One region of the Marinomonas dokdonensis genome, then DNA from elsewhere that is predicted to be linked to it. Evidence: predicted binding sites of a transcription regulator. Region 1 holds the regulator's gene; the other holds the start of a gene.
What was found. Region 1 encodes sigma-54, which starts transcription at its own class of promoters, with help from an activator protein. Its sites were predicted from a motif close to TGGCACNNNNNTTGCTNT; they were not measured.

Region 2: a site for sigma-54 is predicted at 1,310-1,327, ahead of ACUM5Y_RS08215 (amino acid ABC transporter substrate-binding protein). Genes of this name have one in related genera too.

The regions. Positions count from the first base shown of each region.
Region 1 covers NZ_JBRAND010000004.1:50,802-58,318, forward strand. Annotated here, with positions in the region: gene yjgA (ribosome biogenesis factor YjgA) at 1-349, opposite strand, end outside; gene mgtE (magnesium transporter) at 356-1,708, opposite strand; gene ACUM5Y_RS10995 (HPr family phosphocarrier protein) at 1,713-1,982, opposite strand; gene ACUM5Y_RS11000 (PTS sugar transporter subunit IIA) at 1,992-2,441, opposite strand; gene ACUM5Y_RS11005 (RNA polymerase factor sigma-54) at 2,461-3,945, opposite strand; gene lptB (LPS export ABC transporter ATP-binding protein) at 4,022-4,747, opposite strand; gene lptA (lipopolysaccharide transport periplasmic protein LptA) at 4,758-5,258, opposite strand; gene lptC (LPS export ABC transporter periplasmic protein LptC) at 5,236-5,817, opposite strand; gene ACUM5Y_RS11025 (calcium/sodium antiporter) at 5,823-6,779, opposite strand; gene ACUM5Y_RS11030 (ABC transporter ATP-binding protein) at 6,952-7,517, shown strand, end outside.
Region 2 covers NZ_JBRAND010000003.1:95,496-103,012, forward strand. Annotated here, with positions in the region: gene ACUM5Y_RS08205 (ComEA family DNA-binding protein) at 1-335, shown strand, start outside; gene lrp (leucine-responsive transcriptional regulator Lrp) at 398-874, opposite strand; gene ACUM5Y_RS08215 (amino acid ABC transporter substrate-binding protein) at 1,410-2,432, shown strand; gene ACUM5Y_RS08220 (amino acid ABC transporter permease) at 2,545-3,720, shown strand; gene ACUM5Y_RS08225 (amino acid ABC transporter permease) at 3,731-4,831, shown strand; gene ACUM5Y_RS08230 (amino acid ABC transporter ATP-binding protein) at 4,854-5,633, shown strand; gene ACUM5Y_RS08235 (HDOD domain-containing protein) at 5,739-6,998, shown strand; gene ACUM5Y_RS08240 (chorismate--pyruvate lyase family protein) at 7,010-7,517, shown strand, end outside.

The sequences.
Region 1 (7,517 bases):
CACCAATCAATGCATCACGTTTGTGTTCAAGTTGATGAAACAGCTTATTGTAAGCGGCAGAGGTTGTGTCAAATAAGGCCACTTGCTGAGAAATGGTCTCGTGGTCTTCGGTACGCATGATTTTGCCGATATATTGCAGGTGACGTCTCATGGCTTCACGCTGTTTGATGCGGTCGGCTTCAGCAAAGGCTTCACGCAATGTATCAGACATGGTCACTTTTTTAAGTTGGTTTTTGCTCAACCCAAGTAAGGTTTTGCCTAAATCTTGTAGCGCTTCCACTTCTCGCTTGATCTGGGTTTTGCTTTTAGGGATATCTTCTTCGTTTTCAAATTGATCAAAGTCTGTCATGGGAACCTATATTAAAAAAATGGTGGCGAGACCGAGGAAAGATAAAAATCCCACCACATCAGTCACTGTCGTCAGAATAACACTGCCTGCTAAGGCTGGGTCGATGCCCATTTTCTTAAGTAAAATGGGCAAAAGAGTGCCTGTTGTTGCAGCAAACAAGAGATTTATAATAATTGCGCCCGCAATGATATAGGCAATTTTGAGGTTGTCAAACCATAAGGCGGTTAGGGCGGCAATAACCGTGGCCCAAAGTAAGCCATTAATCAAACCAACAATGAGCTCACGGTTTAATAACCAGCGGGTGTTGGTGGAGCCAATTTGGTTGAGAGCGATACCCCGTATTACTAGGGTGAGTACTTGGGAGCCAGCAATGCCCCCCATGCTGGCGACAATCGGCATTAAGATCGCTAGGGCGACAACTTGGTCGAGAGTGTCCTGAAACAAGCCAATAACATAAGAGGCAGTGAAGGCTGTGATCAGGTTAATGCCTAACCAAACTGCACGACGCTTGGTAGTTTTAAGTATAGGCGAGAAGGTATCTTCATCATCATCAAGACCTGCCATGCTCAACATGGAGTGCTCTGCTTCGTCTCGAATAACATCCACCACGTCATCAATGGTGATACGACCTAATAACTTATGGGTGTTTTTATCAACAACGGGAGCAGAAACCAAGTCCATTTTTTCAAACAGTTGCGCAACTTCGCTGACAGGTGTGTCGGCGTAAATCACTTCGTCTTCTGTTTCCATAACATCGCGAACGGTTAAGTCCGTATCGGCCACCAGTAATTTGGTGATGGGGAGAGAGCCGAGTAAGCGATCGGAGCGGCTTACCACCAATAGGCTGTCAGTCATGTCTGGCAGTTCTTCATGACGTCGCAAATAGCGAAATACAATATCCAGAGTGATATTCGGACGAATTGTGATGGTGTCCGTGTTCATCAGGCCGCCGGCCGAGTCTTCAGAGTAGCTTAATAGTGTTTCGACTCGAGTTCTGTCTTGGGCCGTCATAGAGGCCAAAACTTCTTTTACAACTGTCTCTGGTAGATGTTGGAGTAAATCGGCGAGGTCATCACTTTCAAAGTGTTCAGAGACAGCCACTAAGCGCTCTGTATCCATCTCTTTTAGGAATTGGACACCTATGTCTTCGCTTAGGTATTGAAGGACGTCACCTTCGTTTTCGGAATCGATAAGCTCCCATAGGAGTTTACGTTCTTTTGGTGGGGAGGATTCTAAAAGGCGAGCAACGTCCTGTGCGGGTAGGGCCCCGTTCAGAAGGTAACGTATTTGCATGGTGGCACCGGACTCAAGAGAGTCCGAAACCGTTTGCAGATGAGTTAACATGGATTGCTCAGACATGAGTCTACTCGTCTTCGTCAAAACGATTATTGATTAATTCAATAACGCTTTTTAAGGCTTCAGCTTCGTCTTCACCGTTGGTCTTAATCTTGATCTGAGTGCCCTTACTGGCCGCTAGCATCATCATGGCCATAATGCTTTTGCCGTCTACATTGCGGCCATCTTTTTCAATCGTGATGTCGCATGAAAATCTAGACGTTGTTTCAATAAGCTTGCCGGCGGCACGAGCATGCAAGCCTAACTTATTTATAATGGTAACTGTCTCTTCAAGCATGGCTGTTCCTTATAATAAAGAGTGGAACGTGTTGAACAATTCTTCGTCAGTCTTCGCCGCTCTAAGTTTGTCTAGGGTTTCTGAAGATTGCGCCATTTCGGCAATTTTCGCCAGCGTTGATAAATGCTGGTCACATTCATGTGGCGGTACAATTAAGGCAAAAATCAAATCCACAGGCTTTCTATCGATGGAGTCAAAATCAATCGCTTCGTTGAGGGACAAGACGACAACTGCCGTATGGTTAGCTGACTCAAGACGACAATGAGGAATGGCGATACCGTTACCAACCCCTGTACTGCCTAGTTTTTCACGCCCTAAAAGAGCATCGTAAACAGCGCTGTTTTCACAGTGTAAGCGGTCCGAAACAATGCTGGCTAGGTTCTCTAAAACTCTTTTTTTACTCACTATGTCTTGTTTGGCAAAACACAACTCAGTTTTTAGTAGTGATTTCAATGGCATGATAAAGGTCACATCCGTCTTAAATCAGTCGTTTTCGTTCATTGGAAGGAGGGATGTTCATCGCCTCTCGGTATTTGGCGACAGTCCTTCGCGCTACTTGAATGCCTTGGTCCGCTAGCGTTGTCGCCAGCTTATTGTCACTCAGTGGTTTCTTAGGTGGCTCTTCCGCCACCAATTTCTTGATCATGGCTCGGATGGCGGTTGAAGAGCACTCACCACCTGAGGCTGTATTTACATGGCTGGAGAAAAAGTATTTAAGCTCAAAAATACCTTTTGGCGTGTGCATGTATTTCTGCGTTGTCACACGGGAAATGGTTGATTCATGCATGCCGACTTCTTCTGCAACATCATGCAATACCATAGGTTTCATGGCTTCTTCGCCAAGCTCAAAAAAGTCAATTTGGCGGTTTACAATACAGCTGGCTACTTTTAACAAAGTTTCATTACGGCTTTGTAAACTTTTTATGAACCATTTTGCTTCTTGCAAAGAGGTCTTAATGTAGGTGGCATCTTCCGTGTTGACGGCTGTGCTCGCCATGGCTGAATAAGTTTCATTGATTTTGACGGGTGGCAGGGCGTCGTTATTGAGCTCCACTTGCCAAACATCATTCACCTTTTTCACCGAAACATCAGGAATAACATAATCGGTATCGCCATGATCAATAACAGAGCCAGGTCTTGGATTAAGCTGTTGAATTAAATCAATGACCTCTTTTAAAGCGGCTTCCTTGAGCTTGGTTTTACGGATTAACTGCGTAAAGTCGCGGTTGCCTAATAGAGGTAAGTAATTATCAATTAGATTGTGAGTATTTTTATAAAGAGGGTGATTCTGGAAAGCTTCCAGTTGTACTAATAAACAGTCTCTTAAATCAATTGAACACACACCAACCGGATCAAAGCGCTGAAGTCTGTGCTGCACGGCAATGACTTCATCAAACTCTAGGTCCTCAAGCTCTTGGCTTAGAGATTGCCAAATGTCGTCCGGTGTAATGCTCAGATAACCATCAGATTTAACACATTCAATAATGGCGTAAGCGATTTCAATGTCCCGGTCAGACATGTGGGTTAGATTAAGCTGCCAAATGAGATGGTCTTGAATGCTTTCATCAGGAGCATTGCGGCTTTCAAAATCTGTGTCGCCACCTTCGTAGCCACTCTGTTCGCCTATTGATGCCGAGTTCTGATAGGTGTCATCCCAATTACTATCAATAGACAGCTCTTCAGGAATGCTATCCGTCCATTCAGATTCAATGCGAGCTTCTTCAGCTTCGATAACAGGGTTTTCTGATTCGGTTTTTTTATCCGTTTTTTCTTCGCTGCTTGTTGTAGTTTGGACGATAGGGCTTTCATCGTCGTCAATTTCAAGCAGGGGATTGGATTCAAGAAATTCATGGATCTCTTGCTTCAAATCTAAAGTAGAGAGTTGCAACAGGCGTATGGCTTGTTGTAACTGAGGTGTCATGGTCAGTTGTTGACCGATTTTAAGCTGTAAAGACTGCTTCATAAAGCAACTCTTTCTAAATAGGTGAATTGGAACGAGTTATGCATACTACTCTCTTTGAACAATAATGATAAGGGGGTTATAGGCGGAAATCGTCGCCTAGATATACCTTTTTCACCTGTTCATTATTGATAACGGTTTCCGCGTCGCCAGAAGCAATGATATGACCATTGCCGACTATGTAGGCTTTATCACAGATGTCTAGGGTTTCTCGTACGTTATGGTCGGTGATTAAAACACCTATGCCACTGTCTTGCAGATGCTTGATGATGAGCTTGATGTCGCCCACCGAAATCGGGTCTACACCCGCGAAAGGTTCATCTAATAAAATGAACTTTGGATTCATTGCCAGAGCGCGAGCAATTTCTACGCGGCGTCTTTCGCCACCGGAAAGGGCCATGCCGAGGTTCTTGCGAATGTGAGTAACATGAAACTCTTCAAGCAAACTTTCAAGCTTTTCTGCTTGCTGAGCTTTGTTTAGCTCCTTGCGAGTCTCCAAAATAGCGGAAATATTGTCTTCTACAGACATTTTACGAAAGATGGAGGCTTCTTGGGGTAAGTAGCCAATGCCTTTTTGTGCACGGGTATGCATGGCATTACTGGTGATGTCTTGACCATCAATAAAAATACCGCCAGCATCATTGCTCACCATGCCCACAATCATGTAGAAGCAAGTGGTTTTGCCTGCGCCATTAGGGCCTAATAAACCGACGGCTTGACCAGATTCAACAGATAAAGAAACATCTTTCACCACTTGGCGCTTTTTATAGCTCTTGGCGAGATGTTTTGCTTCTAGAAGTGCCATGTCATTCTCTTTATTCTTCTGTTTGAGGTTGTAATGTCATAGTGACGCGACCAGTGCCTTTTTTGCTGGCTTCAAAGGCGCCAGTGTTCACCATATACAAGATATAATCGGCAGAAACCTTGTTGTCGGTTTGATTCAGGTAGCCATCTCCAGTGATCTCCAGTCGGCCTAGAGTCGTTGAGTAATGAATTTGGTTGCCTTGGCTAATCACCATGTTGCCTTCGAGATCAATCTGCTGGCTGAATTTGGCAGGCTTACCCTTAGCTTCAAGCTTATTAAATTGCTGTGTTGCTAAATCAGTATTGATTTTTAGGTAGTCCGCTTCAATTTGGATTGAACCTTGAGTAATAAACACATTGCCTGTGTAAATGGCTTCCCCAGTTTGCTGATCAAAAGAGGCTTCATCCGCCTGTATGTCAAGAGGTTGGCGGGTATCATCAGGAAGGGCTAATGTTTGCTGGCTGATAGCAGCAGCCATGAACATGGAGCTAATTTTTAGGAGTAGGTTCATAGTGTCCTCTTACGGAACGCGTCATAACAACTTTTTCCGAGTTGATATAGGCAATGATTGTTTCTGCTGTGGTCGTGCCTTGTGTGGAATACAGCTTTGCATGACCGTAGCTGGTTAAAGACTCGTCTTCGTCCAAATAATGAATCGTATCTGATGACAAAGTAATGTCGGCAGAGTTTATATGTTTTTTTGTGGCATTGGCGTTTTCAGTTAATAATATATCACGACTTCCATCTTCAATTGAGCCTTTGTCTGCTTGGGCATTCCATGATCCCAATTCTGCTTGGCGCTCTACATAGGGATGCTGAAGCAGCGTTTTCTTATCTTTAACATAATGAAGGGTTTGTTCAGCGTTTAAGGTCTCAATCAATTTTCCATTGGCATCAAATTCTTTAATTCTAACTTTCGTTATAAAGTAGTCTGGGGATGTGCTGAGTGATTCGCTTGTTACAAGGTTGCCTACCCGGCCAGTATTTACGCCCCAAAATACCGCGGCTATAGCTATGACAACTATAGCCAGCATTAGGTATTTAATGGCGGTACGTTCGATGGTTTTCATCTGAGTTAGTTGCCCACTGTCATCATAAATAAATAGACACCATATGACGCCAGCAGAGGGATACCGATCCAGCGTGGAATGCTCTTGTTTTTACGTCCATTGAATATGAATACCGCAGCGGCAAGTGCACATGTCAGGCCAAGAACCCAAAGGTAATCCCGGTTCAATATATTGTCATCAATTATGCCAGGTGCAATAAGAGCTGGCAGTGGTAATACCGTCGCCAGGTTGAATATATTTGATCCAAGGATGTTACCAATGGCAATGTCATGATGGCCTTTTTTGACGCTGCTTACTGACGCTGCCAGCTCAGGCAGGCTGGTACCAATGGCGACTATGGTTAAACCAATAATCAGTTCGCTGATACCCAAAGCCGTTGCAATGCCTATAGCGCCCCAAACCAATAGCTTGGAGCTGCCAATTAATACCGCAAGACCAATAAATGCAATGACGACGGACTTGAATACAGGGCTGCCGTCATCTTCAGGCAGTTCACTGGCCAGTTCTTCTTCGAGGTCTTTGCTGCCTTTTAAAAGAATGGTCAAAATAACAACGAAAGCAATGATTAGAATGACACCATCAATAAAGCTTAGGATGCCATCAAGCAGTAACCCGCCAGTCAGCAATGTGATGGCAAGTACCAGAGGAACTTCCTTAGTAGATAGCCCCTTAGCAATTGGGATCGCGGAAAATAGTAGGGTGACACCAAAAACCAAGGCAATATTGGCGATGTTAGAACCCAATACGTTACCAATCGCGATTTCAGGAGCGTTATCGATAGCGGCGATAGCGGATACCACCATTTCAGGTGCGGAGGTGCCCAGGGCAACGAGCGTGATCCCTATGATCATAGGGCTAACGTTGAGTTTTTCTGCGACCAGTGCAGAGTGTTCGATAAATTTGTCTGAACTTAAAACTAGTAAGATTAAGCCGGCAATTAGAGCAGCAGAAAACAGCAGCATGGTGTTGAATTAACTCGTGAATAAATGAAGGTTACATTTAATGTGGTTTGGCATGTAAATTCAAGACTTGATCTTTGCAAGAAATTGGGTTCTTGCTGGGTTTTATAGGATTTATGGCAGGGCAGTGATAATATCTCGGCACTAATAGTCATGGATCTAAGGTGTATCTGAGATGGATGCGTATATAGAAGTGCAAGGGTTGCAGTTTTATCGTGCCGATAGGGTTATCTACGATGATGTAAGTTTGCAAATTCCGCGGGGCAAAATAACGGCGGTGATGGGACCGAGTGGAACCGGCAAAACCACTTTGCTACGTCTTATCGCGGCGCAGTTGGCGCCAGATAAAGGACGCATTTTAGTGGATGGTCAAAATGTACATACTTTGTCGCGATCAAACTTGTATGAGTTGCGGAAAAAAATGGGCATGCTATTTCAAAGTGGTGCTCTCTTTAGTGACATGTCTGTGTTTGAAAATGTTGCTTTCCCATTGGAGGAGCACACCAAGCTAAGTGCGAACGAAATAAAACAGCGTGTGTTAGAAAAACTGCACAGCGTTGGTTTAAAGGGTGCTGCAGGTTTAATGCCAGCGGAACTTTCTGGCGGTATGGCCCGCCGCGTGGCCTTGGCGCGTGCTATTGCTTTAGATCCTGCCTTAGTTATGTACGATGAACCTTTTACTGGCCAAGACCCTATCTCTAAAGGTGTCTTGGTAGAACTAATACGAAAGTTAAATGAGCA
Region 2 (7,517 bases), on a different contig from region 1:
AACTAACGCCATTGTCTGAGCAAGATGTACAGCAAGCAGAAGCCCCTACAGTAGAAGCTTCTACTGTAGGTGAAAGGCCAGCCTCGGCTTCACCGAGCGACAAGCCTTCGGTAAAAAAAAACTCAAAAGCTGGCTGCGACGACTTATCCCTCATTAACCAAGCCAAAAAAGCCCAGCTTAGAGGCCTTAAAAGCATTCATAAAAAGGTTTTGGAAAAGTTAATCGCAGAAAGGCCGTTTAAAAGTATAAAAGCGGTTCTAAATGTTAAAGGCATGGGGCCAAAAGTATTGGATCGTCTGCTTCAGCAGCTTAGCGATCAAAAAAATGGGGAATAAAGCCGACTCCACATTGGCTTTATTCCCCACTCTATTCTCCCTATCAGCAATTCCAGCAGGTATTAAGGTATATTCACCACTGTGGTGTTTTTAACCTCTTCCATGGCGACATAAGTACGGGACTCTCTTACATGAGGCAGCGTAAGCAAGGTTTCACCCAATAGCTGACGATACGCATCCATATTGGACACCCTAGCTTTTAATAAATACTCAAAATCCCCGGCAATTAGATGACATTCAAGTATTTCAGGGACTTCAGAGACCCCAGCTTTAAATTCATTGAAGCCTTCTGGTGATGTGGTCTTCAATCGTACTTCTACAAATACGAGCAACCCAGCATCCACTTTTTTCGGGTTTACTAAGGCACAATAGCCAGTGATGTAACCATTTCGTTCCAAACGTCTAACACGCTCTAAACAAGGTGTTGCACTCAAGCCGACTCGACTCGCCAATTCAACATTCGATAAACGACCGTTAATCTGTAGCTCTCGAAGAATCTTTTTGTCGAGACGATCAAGCGGCTTTGTAGAGTTTTCCATTAGGCATGGCCTCCTTTTACTGCTTCAAGGGATTTTTGATTCTAGCATGTAGACTCTATTTTGTGGGAAACCCTTTTGTATGATCTTGTGGCAATTACAATAACGGCCCATTAGATGCACCGAAACAAAGCACAAAAGACAAAAAAGTTATTTTTTTAGGCATTTTACAAATTGACACACTAATATGGTGCGTTTTATTCTGTGATTCCACTCAAGCCCTTTCTTCATAAGGCTTACTTATAAAAGCGTCATGATTATTTGCATTGCTTAGACAGTAAATAACCAGTGAAAACGCTTAAAAAGTATCCAAATCAAGCATCTTTAACAAAATTTTCTACTTGACTATGAGCCTAAAGAGTAATTCTATTAGGTCATGCGACATCCTTTTAGAGGATTGTGCTGCATATACACACAAAAAAAAGAATAACTAAATGTTGGCAACATTCTTGCTTAGTAATTTTTAGAGATTTAAAAGCTCTATTTAAATACAAACAAGATAACAACATGTATATAAAACGCCTGGGAGGCTCTATAAATGAAATCTAACGTTGGTAAACTACTTTCAACAGCAGCAATCGCTGCCACTATTAGTACTGCAGCAACCGCTGGTACTCTTGATGACGTTAAATCTAAAGGCTTTATCCAGTGTGGTGTAAGTCAGGGTGTTCCAGGTTTCTCCAACGCTGATGACGCTGGTAACTGGACTGGTATCGATGTTGATGCATGTCGTGCTGCTGCAGCCGCTGTATTTGGCGATGCTCAAAAAGTTAAATTCACTCCTCTTTCTGCTAAAGAGCGTTTCACTGCCCTACAGTCTGGTGAAATTGACGTTCTTTCTCGTAACACTACTTGGACTTACACTCGTGACTCTTCTCTAGGTCTAGACTTCACAGCTGTAAACTTCTACGACGGTCAAGGTTTCATGGCTCGTAAAGATCTTGGTGTAGAGTCTGCTTTGGATCTTGACGGTGCAACAGTTTGTACTGAGCAAGGTACAACTACTGAATTGAACATGGCTGACTTCTTCCGTAAGCACCAACTGTCTTACGTTCCAGTAATCGTACAGAAAGCTGACGAAGCCCTAGCGGCTTACGCTTCTGGCCGTTGTGACGTATTCACTACGGATAAATCAGGTCTTGCCGCTCACCGTTCTAAGCTTTCTGATCCAAGCGCACACATGATCCTTCCAGAAACAATTTCTAAAGAGCCTCTAGGCCCTGTTGTTCGTCACGGCGACAACCAGTGGAAAGATATTGTAACTTGGGCAATGTTCGTACAGGTTAACGCTGAAGAAATGGGTATTTCTTCTGCAAACGTTGCGAAAATCAAAAGCGAAACAACTGATCCAGGCATCAAGCGTCTACTAGGTGCTGAAGGTGACATGGGTGCTCAACTTGGTCTACCTGCTGATTGGGCTTACAACGTAATCGCACAAGTAGGTAACTACGGTGAAGTATTTGAGCGTAACGTTGGTCCAGAAACTCCAGTTGGTCTACCACGTGGTATCAACAACCTATGGACTGAAGGCGGTGTAATGTACGCGCCACCAGTACGTTAATAAATACCTACCTATAGCACCTGCTTCGGGTATTTACTCAGCGGCGCATCTGCCGCTGAGTTTCTCCCCCCTTTCTACCACATCTGACGAGCATTCCATTGCCTGAACTAAGATGAGCGATAAAACTACTTCTAGCAATAACAGCCTATTGAATGATGCCGGCACCCGTGCCTTAGTCTTTCAAATTGTGCTGCTGGTTATCGTGGTTTTCGTGGGTTATTACCTATTTAGTAACTTACAAGCCAACCTAGCCAATCGCGGGATTTCTACTGGTTTTTCATTTTTAAACGAGCCAGCGGGTTTCCCAGTTCTAATCCACCTAATTGAGTACACAGAAGCCGACACTTATGGTCGAGCTTTCGTTGTTGCCCTGATCAATACCTTTGTTATCTCCCTAATGGGTATAGTGTTAGCCACTATCATTGGCGTGATCATGGGTCTAGCACGTCTATCCAACAACTGGTTAGTGGCTAGATTAGCAACGGTATACATAGAGACATTGCGTAACATTCCTCTGTTACTACAAATGTTCTTCTGGTACTTCGCGGTATTGGCCGCTCTACCTGCGCCAAGAAACAGCTACGAATTTGCCGACTTCCTATTAAACAAACGAGGAATCTACTCACCAAACCCAATTACTCAAGACGGTTTCGGGGTAGTGATTGCAGGATTCATTCTGTCTATCGTTGCTTCTATCGGCATCATTATTTGGGCGAAAAAACGCCAAACAAGAACCGGTGTGTGGTTCCCAGCTTACTGGGCATCTTTAGGCACAATTATAGTTGTTACCTTCCTTGCCCTCGCAGTATCCGGTTTCCCTATTGAGTTTGACCTACCACAGAAGAGTCGCTTCAACGTGACTGGTGGTATGGTGTTACCGCCTGAATTTGTCGCAGTTTTGGTGGCACTTTCTACTTATACGGGCTCGTTTATTGCGGAGATCGTCCGTGCTGGTATTTTGTCCGTCAACTGGGGACAAACAGAAGCCGCTCGTTCACTTGGACTTAAAGATGGTTTGACACAACGCTTGATCGTATTACCACAAGCTCTACGAGTCATCATTCCACCACTGACCAGCCAATACTTGAACCTTGCAAAGAACTCCTCATTGGGTGCGGCGATTGCTTACCCAGAATTGGTTGCCGTGGTCATGGGTACAACCCTGAACCAAACCGGTCAAGCGATTGAAACAATTGGTCTTTGTATGTTGGTTTACGGAACATTGAGTTTATCTATCTCTATGTTCATGAACTGGTACAACAAGAAAATGTCATTAATGGAGCGCTAGGAGGCTAAACATGGCTATTGAATTTAAACCATCACCCAGCCTTCCACCACCGGTTAACTCGGTGGGTGCTGTGGCTTGGGTACGTCAAAACTTATTGTCGTCCCCACTGAATATCTTTTTGACGCTTTTCAGCTTTTACATCTTGTATTTACTGATTCCACCTATGGTGGAATGGGGCTTGGTCAACGCTACCTGGGAAGGTGCATCTAAAGCAGACTGTGCGCCGGGCGGTGCATGTTGGGCCTTTATCGGCGCACGTTTCGACCAGTTCATGTATGGACTGTATCCACCTGAAGAAACTTGGCGTATTAACCTCGCCACTATTCTTTTAGTGGTTATGATCGGTGCTTTTGCGGTGAAAGCCGTTAATAAACTTTACCTATCTATCGCTATCATTGTGGTATACCCAGTTATCGCTTACATCCTGTTCGCAGGTGGTGTATTCGGTTTGGAAGCAGTTGAGACTTCTTTGTGGGGTGGATTATTCCTAACCATGTTGCTCGGTATCATAGGTATTGTGGCGTCTTTCCCACTGGGTGTTTTGCTGGCTCTAGGCCGTCGTTCAAACATGCCGGTTGCCAAATCCGTATGTGTTGTATTCATTGAAACCATCCGTGCGGTTCCTTTGATTACTATCTTGTTTATGGCGTCTGTAATGATTCCATTGTTCTTGCCAGAAGGTTTGAACTTCAACAAGTTACTTAGGGTATTGATCGGTATCACGCTATTCTCTGCAGCTTATATGGCAGAGGTAATTCGTGGTGGTTTGCAAGCGATTCCTAAGGGTCAGTACGAAGCGGCTGACGCCATGGGCTTAACCTACTGGCAGTCAATGGTATTGGTTATCCTGCCACAGGCTTTGAAACTGGTTATTCCTGGTATCGTAAACACTTTCATCGGTCTATTTAAAGATACGACTCTGGTTTATATCGTTGGTATGTTCGACTTCTTGGGCATTATCCAATTAGCCAACCACGATGCCAACTGGCTAGGTACAACCGTTGAAGGTTATGCATTTGCCGGATTCATTTATTGGGCTATTTGCTTCGGTATGTCACGTTACAGTATGGCGATCGAGCGTAAATTAGAAACCGGACATAAGCGCAATTAGTTAAGAATTTGAGGTCAATACAATGACAGACAGAAATATGGCACTTGCCCAACTTGAGCCGGGTGAAGACGCAATCATCGAGTTTAACGATGTCAACAAATGGTACGGTGATTTTCATGTATTGAAGAACATCAACTTCAGTATTAAAAAAGGCGAACGTATCGTTGTCTGTGGTCCTTCCGGTTCCGGTAAGTCCACCATGACGCGCTGTATCAACCGTCTAGAAGAGCACCAAAAAGGTTCTATCATCGTTGATGGTATCGAGATGAACGATAACTTGAAAAACATCGAAGCGATCCGTAAGGACGTGGGCATGGTTTTCCAGCACTTCAACTTGTTTCCGCACCTTACGATCCTAGAAAACCTGACGCTAGCACCTATTTGGGTGCGTAAAATGCCGAAGAAAGAAGCTGAAGAAATGGCTATGCATTACTTGGAGCGTGTAAAGATCGCCAACCAAGCAATGAAGTTCCCAGGTCAGCTTTCTGGTGGTCAGCAACAACGTGTAGCGATTGCCCGTGGCTTGTGTATGAAACCACGCATCATGCTATTCGATGAGCCGACTTCTGCACTTGACCCTGAGATGATCAAAGAAGTACTGGATGTTATGGTTCAGTTGGCTGACGAAGGTATGACCATGGTTTGTGTAACCCACGAAATGGGCTTCGCGAAAACCGTGGCCGACCGTGTAGTCTTCATGGATGCGGGTGAAATCGTTGAGGCTAATGAGCCAAACGAATTCTTCGAAAATCCACAACATGACCGTACACAATTGTTCTTGAGCCAAATCTTGAATCACTAATCTTTCGTGTTTTCGTGTTATATTAAAAAGCCTCACCTATGGTGAGGCTTTTTTGCGTTTAGCTGTACGCACTTTTTACCGTATAAGGATATTGGACTTCTTAATATGAGCCATGATTTACCAAGCTCTGCTGCGCAAAAACTGCGAATCGTACACTTTTCAGATAAAAACGGCCGTATTCAAGTTATTTTCCCCGAAACACGCTTACTGAATTTAGAGGCGGTTTTCAGTGCCACACAACGCCGCTTCCGCCCTATTTACCATCGTCGCGAGCAAGATAACAATCGCTTGAAGCCCAATACTCAAACCCTGATCGACCAAGAAGTCTTTCAGTTTGACTTATTGGCCATTCAAAACTCTGCTGGGAATGGCTATGAAACCATCAGCAGCGACGCGCTCAAACAACGCTTTGCGGGGCCATTGAACTATATTGATGACTTTTGTATCGAGCTTGGCCGTGTACCACAGCCGGTTGCTCACCACAAAGACGATGAGCAACAATTGCGCCAAGCTCTAGGGGAATTTAAAGCGACTCGTGTTACTCAACGATTAGAAGAAACGCTAGAAATGCCAGCTTTGTCGGCCACCTGTCGACGTATTATTCAGCTCTGCGCTAACCCCAACGCCGATGCGGAAGAGCTGTGTAAAATCATTAACTTGGATCCAAGCTTAGCGGCGCAAGTCATGAGCTGGGCCTCATCCCCCTATTACGGCACTAACAATAAAGTCGACTCTATTGACGATGCAATTATTCGCATTGTGGGTTTTGATATGGTGCTCAACCTTGCCCTAGGTTTGTCCATGGGGGCTTCAATTGAGCCCCCCAAAAACGGCCCGCGTCATTTCCAAGAATTCTGGCTTGATGCGGTTTCCCATGCCATTCTCATGGACTTACTTGTGCAGAGAGTGTCCCCAGAACGTCGCCCTCAAAAGGGCCATGCCTACCTAGCAGGCTTACTGCATAATTTTGGCTATTTGATTCTCGGGGCAGTACTACCTCCCTATTTTTCTGCCTTATCACGACAACATGAAGCCAACCCCCACTTGCCTGCTGACATGATAGAGATGTTTGCCCTAGGTTTTACTCAGCAACAATTGGCTTTTCGCCAATTTAAGCAGTGGCAACTACCGGACAATGTTTGCACCGCTATTCGCTACAGCACTCAACCCGAATATCAAGGTGATCACGCGCCTTTAACCAAATTATTACACCTTGCCCAGCGAGTTTATCGACAGCAAGAAGTACCATCAGCACTATTGAATGATCTAGGTTTGACTCCTGCTGATACGCAAAAAGCTTACCAGCAATTATTAGAATCCAGTGCCTACTTACAGATCATGGCGAACCTCATCAAAAAACAGTAAGCTTGCACACCATGACAATCCTTAATCAAGCCGCAGCCCAACAATTTGATTATCGCTGGTATCCTTGCCATCGCATCAATAAGCAAGCAGTACCCTCTAAGCTGTGGCCTTGGCTAACAACGGCCGACTCGTTAACGGCCAAACTACAAAGCATTGGTCACCTCACGGTGAAGGTTTTGGAAGACGATTGGGGGACAGCCACCCCAAGAGAGCGTAAACGCCTAAAATTACGCCCTAGGGATGCCACGCGTATCCGCACTGTGGTTTTACATTGTGATGGTGAAGCCGTCATTTTAGCCCGCTCAGTGGTACCAGCCAGCGCACTCAAAGGCCGCTGGCGACAGGTAAAGCATCTAAAGACCAAACCGCTCGGCGGCTATTTATTCCAACATAGGGCTCTAAAACGCAGCCCAATTGAAGTGGCAAAGCTTCCAAAGAATCTATTTCCTAATCAAAACAAAGCCTTATGGGCACGTCGATCTGTTTTTCTGCAGCATGGTCAAGGTATACTGGTTAACG